4 regions of the Streptomyces tyrfis genome follow, and region 4 is predicted to be linked to each of the others. Evidence: riboswitches for the same ligand, from Rfam matches in the RefSeq annotation. Region 4 holds a riboswitch; each other region holds the start of a gene.

Region 1 (2,194 bases), on a different contig from region 4:
GCGACCTGACCGGCATCGATCTGGAGGCCCTGCTCGCCGAGACGCTCGGGGACTGGTCCGGCGACACCGCCGAGCCGCGTCCGGCCCCGCCGATCACGGCCGACGACACCGGTCGCGTGGTCGTCGTGGACCGTCCGGGCGCGGTGCAGACGCAGATGCTGATCGGCCGGATCGGGGCCGACCGGCACGACAGCGTGTGGCCGGCCCAGGTGCTGGGCACGTACTGCCTGGGCGGCACGCTCACCTCGCGGCTGGACCGGGTGCTGCGCGAGGAGAAGGGCTACACCTACGGTGTCCGGGCCTTCGCCCAGGTCATGCGTTCCTCGGCCCCGGACTCCGCCACCGGGGCGACCGGTGCGGCCATGCTCGCGATCAGCGGATCGGTGGACACCGAGTCGACCGGACCGGCGTTGTCGGACCTGTGGACGGTCCTGCGGACGCTGGCGGCCGAGGGGCTCACCGACGAGGAGCGCGAGACCGCGGTGCAGAACCTCGTGGGCGTCGCACCGTTGAAGTTCGAGATGGCGGCCTCGGTCGCCAGCACCCTCGCCGACCAGGTGGAGCAGCATCTTCCGGACGACTACCAGGCCCACCTGTACGCCCGGCTCGCGGAGGCCGGCACGGTCGAGGCGACCGCGGCCGTGGTCAACGCCTTCCCGGTCGACCGGCTGGTGACGATCCTCGTCGGGGACGCGTCCCGGATCCAGGAGCCGGTGCGGGCGCTGGGCATCGGTGAGGTGTCGGTGGTCACCGGCTGACGGCGGCGCCCGGGCGCGCCCGGGGGCGGGGCTCGCCCCGTGCTCCCGCGGCCCCGGTGCGGGCGACGGGGCGGGGAAGCGGGCGCCCGGCCTCGTCCGCGTGCGGGCGGATGCCGTCCCGGCCCCGAGGTACGGGAAAAGGCCTCCTCGACGTGCGCCGGGCGCGGGGCGGCACCCGCCGCGCGGATGTGAGGGGGAGCCCTGTGGGCGATGTCTCGCCGGGCCTTCCCCGAGATCCGTTCCGGCGGCGGGGTTGCCCGTACGCCCTGTGGCATGCGCTACAAAACGGCTTGTGCGTTTGGCGAACGAACAGACAGGCGCATAGCGTCTACCAGGCTGTTCGCCCCTCGTACGTCGCGACCGCGACGCACCGGACAGCCATCGCCGAGTCCCCGCCGGGCATACGCCCGAGGGAGCCGGGGACCCACGCAGTCCCTGGGGTGAATCGGACGTCCGGGTCTTCATGAGGCCGGGACGCCCGTAGGAGACCTTCCTGCTCCGAACCCGTCAGCTAACCCGGTAGGCGAGAAGGAAGGAAAGGACCAGCCACTTCATGGCGTTCACCCGTGCCACCGGGAAGCATCGTGCCCCGAACCGGCTGACGTGCACCGGTGCGAAGATCGCCGGGGTCGCGGCCCTGGCCGCCACCGGCGTCGTCGGAGGCGTCGCCTCTCCGGCTCTGGCCGCGGAGACAGAGGCCCCCGCCGTCGACGAGACCGGACTGAACCAGGTCATCGCCATCGAGGACGTCATCGCCGACCGGATCGACGCCCAGGCCGCGGCTCAGCAGCACCAGGCCGACGTCGCCGAGGCGAAGGCGGCGGCCCAGCGAAAGGCCGAGGCCGAGAAGCGCGCCGCGGCCAGGGCGAAGGCCCGGGCCGAGGAGAAGCGCGCCGCCGAGGCGCGGGCCGCCCGCTCCGCCGAGCGCGCCCGCCTGGGCGCCTTCCGGCTTCCGGTGGCGGGCTCCTACGTCACCACCGGGTACAAGTCCAGCGGTTCGCTCTGGTCCTCCGGAAGCCACTCGGGCATCGACTTCCACGCGGCTTCCGGCAGCTCCGTCGTCGCCATCGGCTCCGGTACGGTCGTCGAGGCCGGCTGGGGCGGCGCGTACGGCAACAACATCGTGCTCCGGATGACGGACGGCACGTACACGCAGTACGGGCACCTCTCCTCGATCGGCGTCCGGGTCGGGCAGAGCGTCCTGGCGGGTCAGCAGATCGGGCTGTCCGGCTCGACCGGCAACTCCACCGGCCCGCACCTGCACTTCGAGGCCCGGACCACTCCCGCCTACGGCTCCGACATCGACCCCGTCGCGTATCTGCGCGCTCACGGCGTCGCGGTCTGACCGGCGTTCCGCCCGCAACCGCCCGAAGGCCCCGGCAGCACCGTGCCGGGGCCTTCGCATGTCCGGGCCGGGGCGGCCGCCGCGTCTTCCG
Region 2 (2,194 bases), on a different contig from region 4:
TCAGGGCCAAGGCTCCGGGCTCAGGGGCTGAAGCCCCCGTGTCCGGGGGCGAGGCCCTTGCTCCGGTTCAGGGGTTGAGGCCCTTGCTCCGCAGCCAGGTCATCGGGTCGACGCCCGTGCCGTCGGAGGCGTGAACCTCCAGGTGCAGGTGCGGGCCCGTCACATTGCCGGTCGCGCCGACCCGGCCGATGGTCTCACCGGTGGAGACCTTCTGACCGACGCTGACGCCGATGGACGACTGGTGGCAGTACCACAGCTCCGTGCCGTCCTCCAGCTCCAGCACCGTGCGGTAGCCGTACGAGCCGGACCAGCCCGCCGACTTGACGGTGCCTCCGTGGATGGCCTTGAGCGGGGTGCCCGTCGGGGCCGCGAAGTCGAGGCCGGTGTGGTGGCCGGAGGCCCACATCGTGCCGGCCTGGCCGAAGGTCGAGGTGAGGGTGTACGAGCTGGTCGGGATGGCGTAGCTGGCGGCGAGCTTGGCCAGCCGGAGGGCCTCGGCCTTCTTCTTGGCCTCCTCCTCCGCCTTCTTCTTCTCGGCGGCGGCCTTGGCCTCGGCCTCGTCCTGCTGCTTCTTGGCCTCGGCGGCGGCCTTCTCCGCGGCGGCCTTCTCCTGGGCCTCACGGGCCTCGGCGTCGGCGGCGGACTGCTGCTGCTCGGCCTGCTGGAGGATGCGGGCGCGGAGCGCCTCGCCCGCGTCGGTCGCGCCCTGCTCGGCCTCGGCGGTGGTGATGCCGGCGGTGGTGAGCGGGTCGGTGGTCCCGGCTTTGTCGTCCTCGGACGAGCCGGGGAGGAGGGAGCCCACTCCGGGCAGGGACGAGGCGTCCGGCAGGTTGTCCGCGATGGAGTCGGGGAGGGAGATGGAGACCGGGGGCTTGCTCTGCGCGGTGGCCATGCCGCCCGCGCCGACCGCCGCGATGACGCCGACCCCGAGCACCGCGGAGCTGCGGGCCAGTCCGTTGCGCTGCTTGGCGACCCGGTGCTTGCCGCGTACCGGGCGGACGGACTCCTCGGTGGGGTTCCACTCCCCCCAGGCGCGCTCGGGACCGCGGTCGCCGTCGACGCCGAACTCCCCGACGGGCAGGCCCGCGGCGGAGAACGCGTCCGGTCCGGCCCCATGATCCACGACGCCGTCGGAGCCGTGTCCGGGAGCGGTCACCGCCGCCATCCCGATCGTCCCGTGGTCGGAGCCGTAGACGACACCGGGGGCGGAGTCGTAACCGGGATCCATGCCATAACCGGAATCCATGCCGTAACCGGGGACCGTGCCATATCCGGAATCCGTGCAGTAAGCGGAATCCGCGCCATGACCGGGGCCGAAGTCGGCGCCGTGGCCGGGGCCGAATGCGGAGTCGAGCCGGACGGGGGCCTCGGGGGCAGGCTGGTTGGACGCCACGGGGGCGCACTCCTTTCCTTCCTTCTCGCCTACCGGGTTAGCTGACGGGTTCGGAGCAGGAAGGTCTCCTACGGACCCGCGCCTCTCACGAGACACGAATGTCCGATTCACCCCAAGGTGATGGTTCCCCGGTTCCCTCTCGGGATTCGGCGCACGCGCACGGTGCCGCCTCTGGCGACGGCTGGGACGACCGCGCTGCGTTATCGAACGTTAATAGACACCCGGGTCCGATTCCAAGCCGTTCCCACTGATCGCTCACGCCTCTGGCCTGGACTTTACGGGATATCTCGGGGCGTACCCAGACGAGTTGAACACCCCTCAGCCACTACCCCGTTTCTGACGTTGCGTCAAATGTTATGCGGAGAGATGTTCCCCGATCACGCACCGTGGCAACCGCGGCGGCCGGCGCACCGGGCGCCGCGACAGCCGGCGCACCGGGCGCAGTACGGCGCGGCGTTCACGGCGCGGCGCGTCGGCCACAGCGCGGCGCGGCACGGGCGAACCTGCCACGGCCGGCGCGGGCGAACCGGTCACGGCCGACGCGGCCGAACCGCCCGCGCCACGCCGCGCCCGCCCGGTCACTCCGGGTCGGCCCCGACGATCCGGACGGTCCTGCGCCGGTCCGGCTGCCCCGCCGCCGGACGCACGACCGCGAGAAGGGCCATGTCGTCGGTGGACACGCCTCCCGTGTGCAGCCGCACGTCATCGGTCAGCGCGGACAGCAGCTCCTCCGGCCCGGGGAAGATCCGTCCGCGCAGCCGGGCCGCCGGATCATAGAAGATCCCCCCGGCGTCCCGCGCC
Region 3 (2,194 bases), on a different contig from region 4:
TGTTTTTCTCGAATCGTCTGCCACAACCGCTTATCCTGCACCGACGAATGTGACCTACGCGACCGTAATAAGGGGTTGACGGGTGGTGAGATAGACCACCCGACGAGGGCCGCGACGCCGGGAATAACGGAGAGGGGCGGTGCGCCGCAGCGCACCGCCCCTTCGCATGGCCCGGGTCGTGCCCGGGCCCGCCCGCCGTCCGGCCGTTCGGCTCAGACGTAGACGCCGTGCGCGGCGAGGTAGGCGATCGGGTCGATGTCCGAGCCGTACGCCGGTCCGGTGCGGACCTCGAAGTGGAGGTGCGGTCCGGTGGCGTTGCCGGTGGAGCCGGAGAGGCCGATCTGCTGACCGGCGGTCACGGACTGGCCGGCCGAGACGGAGATCGAGGACAGGTGGCCGTACTGCGAGTAGCGGCCGTCGGGGTGCTTGATGACGACCTGGTTGCCGTACGCGCCGCCCCAGCCGGCGGTGACGACGGTGCCGGAGGTGATGGCCTTCACGCTGGTGCCGGTGAAGACGGGGAAGTCGATTCCGGTGTGGCTGCCGCTGGACCAGTTGGATCCGGAGGCCCGGTATCCGGTGGTGTGGTTGCCGGGGACCGGGTGGACGTAGCCGGAGGCGTTGCTCCGGGCTGCCGGGGCGGAGGCGGTCGCGGCCTTGGCCGCGGCGGCCACCGACGGCGCGGAGAGCGCCTTCGACGGCAGGGCGGCGCCCGCGCCGCCGCCGGCGGGCGCGGAGTGGGAGGAGCCCTGGGCGCCGAGCGTCAGCTTCGCTCCGGGGTGGATCAGGCTCGGGTCGTCCCCGATGACCTCGCGGTTGTCCTGGTACAGCTTCTGCCAGCCGCCCTCGACGCCGTGCTCGGCGGCGATCTTGGACAGGTAGTCGCCGGCGACGACGGAGTACGTGATGGCGGCCGGCTTCTCCGCGGCCCGCTGGGCCGGGACGGTGTGCGCGGCGGCGGGGGCCGAGGCCGGGGTGGCGGCGTGGGCGCCGGCCGCTCCGAACAGCGGCAGGGCGATCACGGCGGCGCCGACGCCCGCGGCGGCGACGCCCCGGGCGATGACGCTGGACTTGGTACGACGGTGGTTACCCGAGATGGGCATGGTGCGCTTCCTCTCCGGCGCCTGCGAGGTGAGCTGTCGGGTTCGGGCTGGAGATGCCCGGCCGTGCCTCGCACGGCTTCACCCCGAGCCGACCGGATCTCTTCGGTCGGCGGCCTACCTGGTTCCCCCGCTCCTGCCACGCGTCGACGGGTGCGATATCCGACCGGCGGCAGGATTAGGCGTTCCGACCGGATTGACGGTGACCGTAGGCGAGCCGGGACGACGAGAACAAGCCGCCGATTCCGGAGAAGGAATCGGCGGCGGGAATTCATCGAGGAATTACGGTCACACTGCGTGGCTCAGGATCTTGAATTTCCCTTATCCCGTCGGGAATGACGGACCGCCCCACCGGCACGCACGGTCACGGATATGATCCCGCTCACGAGCGCGAATCCAGCCCACGAAACAATGCACACACAGGCCAACAAATCACCTCAATATGGACATTTGACAGGTGTCGCGTGCCGGGACCTGCGCAAACTCCGCCCGGCCGGCCCTCATAAACGTCGGCGAATCCTGGGGGCCCCGGCCGGTCCGGGCCCGTGAAGCCGCGACCGAGATCCTTTTGAAGTCCGTCGATCACATGCGCGGGCGAACAGCACCCCCTTCGCCTCCCGCAAACACCTCGCATCTCATGACGGGTCGAACCGGAGCCGGATGAGAGACGGCGGCGGAATCCGGTCACCACCCGGCCCGCGAATTCCGCACTCTCGGAATGCGCACGATAAAGATCGATTTCTTCACCGCCCCTTTCCGTCGGGGAAACGGTCCGGATCCGGCTCCCGGCACGCCCCGGAACCACGGCCGGCCGGACGGGGCGTCAGGAGCGGGCCCGGGCGTTCCGTCCGGCCGGGCGGCACGGGCCTGGCGCGGGTATCGACAGGGCGACGATGAACTGGTTGCCTGATGAACCGATGAGAAACCCATGTCGTATCGTCGCGGGAGTGGCCTTGTCGGCGACTCGTGCCGACGGCCGGACCCTCCAGGAGTCACTGTGACGCAGCAGCTGCCGCAGATCCCGTCGACGGAGCCCGAACTGGCGGGCGTCCGCAACTTCCGCGACGTGGGCGGCCTGCCCACCATGGACGGTC
Region 4 (2,194 bases):
GACAGCCGGCGTCTGCACGAGGCGGCGGTGCGGTCCGTCCGGGAGGGCGCGGCGGCGAAGGTTCCCAGACCGCCGCTCGGCGGCCGGCCGCAGCGCCCGGCGGAGCGCGCCCAGGAATGAGGCACGCCGCACGAGGCGCGCCCCCGTCCGGGTGCGGGCGGGGGCGGGCGGCGCGACGGGGCGGGTGCGCCATGACGGGACGCGCCCCTCCGGGGAGCCGTGCGGCTCTCCGAAGGGGCGCGTCCCGTCGGTTCCGGGGCCGGCGCGGGGCCGGGCCGGGGGTGCGTCAGTACGCGCCGAACACGTTGTCGATCGAGCCGTACCGGTCGGCGGCGTAGTTGCAGGCCGCGGTGATGTTGGCGACCGGGTCGTAGCTGTCGAGCGCGGTGCCGGGCACGTGGTAGGCGCGGAACGTCGGGTCGATGACCTGGAGGAGGCCCTTGGACGGGATGCCGGCGGCGGCGTTCGAGTCCCAGTTGTTGATGGCCCGGGGGTTGCCCGAGGACTCGCGCATGATGTTGCGGTGGATGCCGTCGTAGCTGCCGGGAATGCCGTGCTCGGACATGATGGCGAGCGCTTCCCTGATCCAGCCGTCCAGGTCGTTCGTGTAGGCGACGGGGGCGGTCTTGACGGCGGCGACCGGGGCGGCGGAGATTCCGGCGGGGCCCTTGGAGCCGGCCTGGGCGCCGACGGTCAGCTTCATGCCCGGGTGGATCAGGGCGGGGTTCGCGCCGATGACCTCCCGGTTGTCCTGGTACAGCTTCTGCCAGCCGCCCTCGAGGGAGTAGTCCCGCGCGATCGTGGAGAGGCTGTCTCCGGCGATCACGGAATGCGTGACGGCCGCGCCCTTCGGCGCGGACGCGGTTCCGACCGTGGAGACGGCCGACACCGAGGTCTTCTCGGCGGCCTGCGCCGGGGCGGCCGAGGCGAATCCGGCTCCGATCAGCGGAAGCACCAGGGCGACTCCGCCCGTCGCCGCGGCGACGAGGCGGCGGTTCAGCGAAATGGTCGAGCGGCGACGGTACGTACCCGTTGCGGTCATGACGAATTCCTCTCCGTCGCCTGCGAGGTGAGCTGTCGGGTTCAGACTGGAGATGTCTGGCCGCACGAATGCGACTTCACCCCGAGCCGTTCCGGATACCGGACCGGCGGCCTACCTGGTTCCCCCGCTCCTGCCGTACGTGAGTGGGTCGGTTTCTCGGACGGCGGCAGGATTCGGCGTTCCGTCCGGATTGACCGTGACCGTAGGCGAGGAAAGCAGAACGAAACAAGTCCCTATTTATTGATCACAATTGATCCGCAAGATCAATTCATGGAATTCGCAGTAATCCACCTCACACGGCGGGGCCAACTTTCCTTGCCCAGAAAGGGTCCGGGCTCCGGACCGGGTCATCCGGCTGGCCTTTTCGTGACTCACGCCACGTGGCGACAAAAGGGACTTTTCGTATCACCCTCAAATGCCGCAGCACGCACCTAAAGCGCCTTTACTGACCAAAAATGTAATTCACCATAAATATGCTCAAAACCGGACATTCACCCCCCCCTGGGAGCGGACGCCGATGCGGCCGCCGTCCAGTCCTCACCCACGCTCCCGGGGCACCCGCCCGGCCCGGGAGCGGTCGCCCCGTTGCGCCGCCCGGGTGCACGGCCCGGCCCGGGCGGCGGCCCTCTCGACCGTCGCGCCCATGCGGGCCGCCCGTCGGTCGCAGCCCGGCCGGCGGCGCGATGACCAGCGGGAACGTCATCGCCGGGCCCAGCGCGCCACCGCCCCGCCGGGACGGTCGGGCCGTCGCGGCCCGGCCGGCCGGCGTCACGCGACTGCTCCGCACGGCGTGCGGAGCCGCATCCGCGCGCCTACGCTCGTTTCTGGATCAATGCCGCCAAAGGTCGTGATCTGACAGGAAGCGAGATCCCCATGGAGCGGCGCAGGTTGTCGGGATTGCTCGGGGAACTCGCGGCGGAATTCACCGGCACGATGGTCCTCATCCTCTTCGGCTGTGGCGTCGTGGCCCAGGTCGCGGCCGGCGGAGCGCTCACCGACCCCCGCGGCGGGCTGGGAAACCACGACAGCATCGCCTGGGCCTGGGGCCTCGGGGTCACCCTGGGCGTCTATGTGGCGGGCAGGCTGAGCGGCGCCCACCTCAATCCCGCCGTGACGGTCTCGCTCGCGGCGTTCAAGGGATTCCCCTGGCGA

What was found. Region 4 has a riboswitch for cyclic di-AMP ahead of WA762_RS14875 (LysM peptidoglycan-binding domain-containing protein). Riboswitches for the same ligand answer to the same signal wherever they lie in the genome.
Region 1: another riboswitch for cyclic di-AMP. It lies ahead of WA762_RS05735 (M23 family metallopeptidase); the one in region 4 lies ahead of WA762_RS14875 (LysM peptidoglycan-binding domain-containing protein).
Region 2: another riboswitch for cyclic di-AMP. It lies ahead of WA762_RS03145 (M23 family metallopeptidase); the one in region 4 lies ahead of WA762_RS14875 (LysM peptidoglycan-binding domain-containing protein).
Region 3: another riboswitch for cyclic di-AMP. It lies ahead of WA762_RS03825 (M23 family metallopeptidase); the one in region 4 lies ahead of WA762_RS14875 (LysM peptidoglycan-binding domain-containing protein).

The regions. Positions count from the first base shown of each region.
Region 1 is NZ_JBAGJZ010000005.1:110,558-112,751, forward strand. It holds gene WA762_RS05730 (M16 family metallopeptidase) at 1-758, shown strand, start outside; cyclic di-AMP (ydaO/yuaA leader) riboswitch at 1,131-1,298, shown strand; gene WA762_RS05735 (M23 family metallopeptidase) at 1,312-2,103, shown strand.
Region 2 is NZ_JBAGJZ010000002.1:245,788-247,981, reverse strand. It holds gene WA762_RS03145 (M23 family metallopeptidase) at 68-1,165, opposite strand; cyclic di-AMP (ydaO/yuaA leader) riboswitch at 1,405-1,555, opposite strand; gene WA762_RS03140 (PP2C family protein-serine/threonine phosphatase) at 1,972-2,194, opposite strand, start outside.
Region 3 is NZ_JBAGJZ010000003.1:146,078-148,271, forward strand. It holds gene WA762_RS03820 (SGNH/GDSL hydrolase family protein) at 1-24, opposite strand, end outside; gene WA762_RS03825 (M23 family metallopeptidase) at 213-1,103, opposite strand; cyclic di-AMP (ydaO/yuaA leader) riboswitch at 1,109-1,262, opposite strand; gene WA762_RS03830 (tyrosine-protein phosphatase) at 2,098-2,194, shown strand, end outside.
Region 4 is NZ_JBAGJZ010000016.1:66,489-68,682, forward strand. It holds gene WA762_RS14870 (hypothetical protein) at 1-120, shown strand, start outside; gene WA762_RS14875 (LysM peptidoglycan-binding domain-containing protein) at 287-1,042, opposite strand; cyclic di-AMP (ydaO/yuaA leader) riboswitch at 1,045-1,203, opposite strand; gene WA762_RS14880 (MIP/aquaporin family protein) at 1,916-2,194, shown strand, end outside.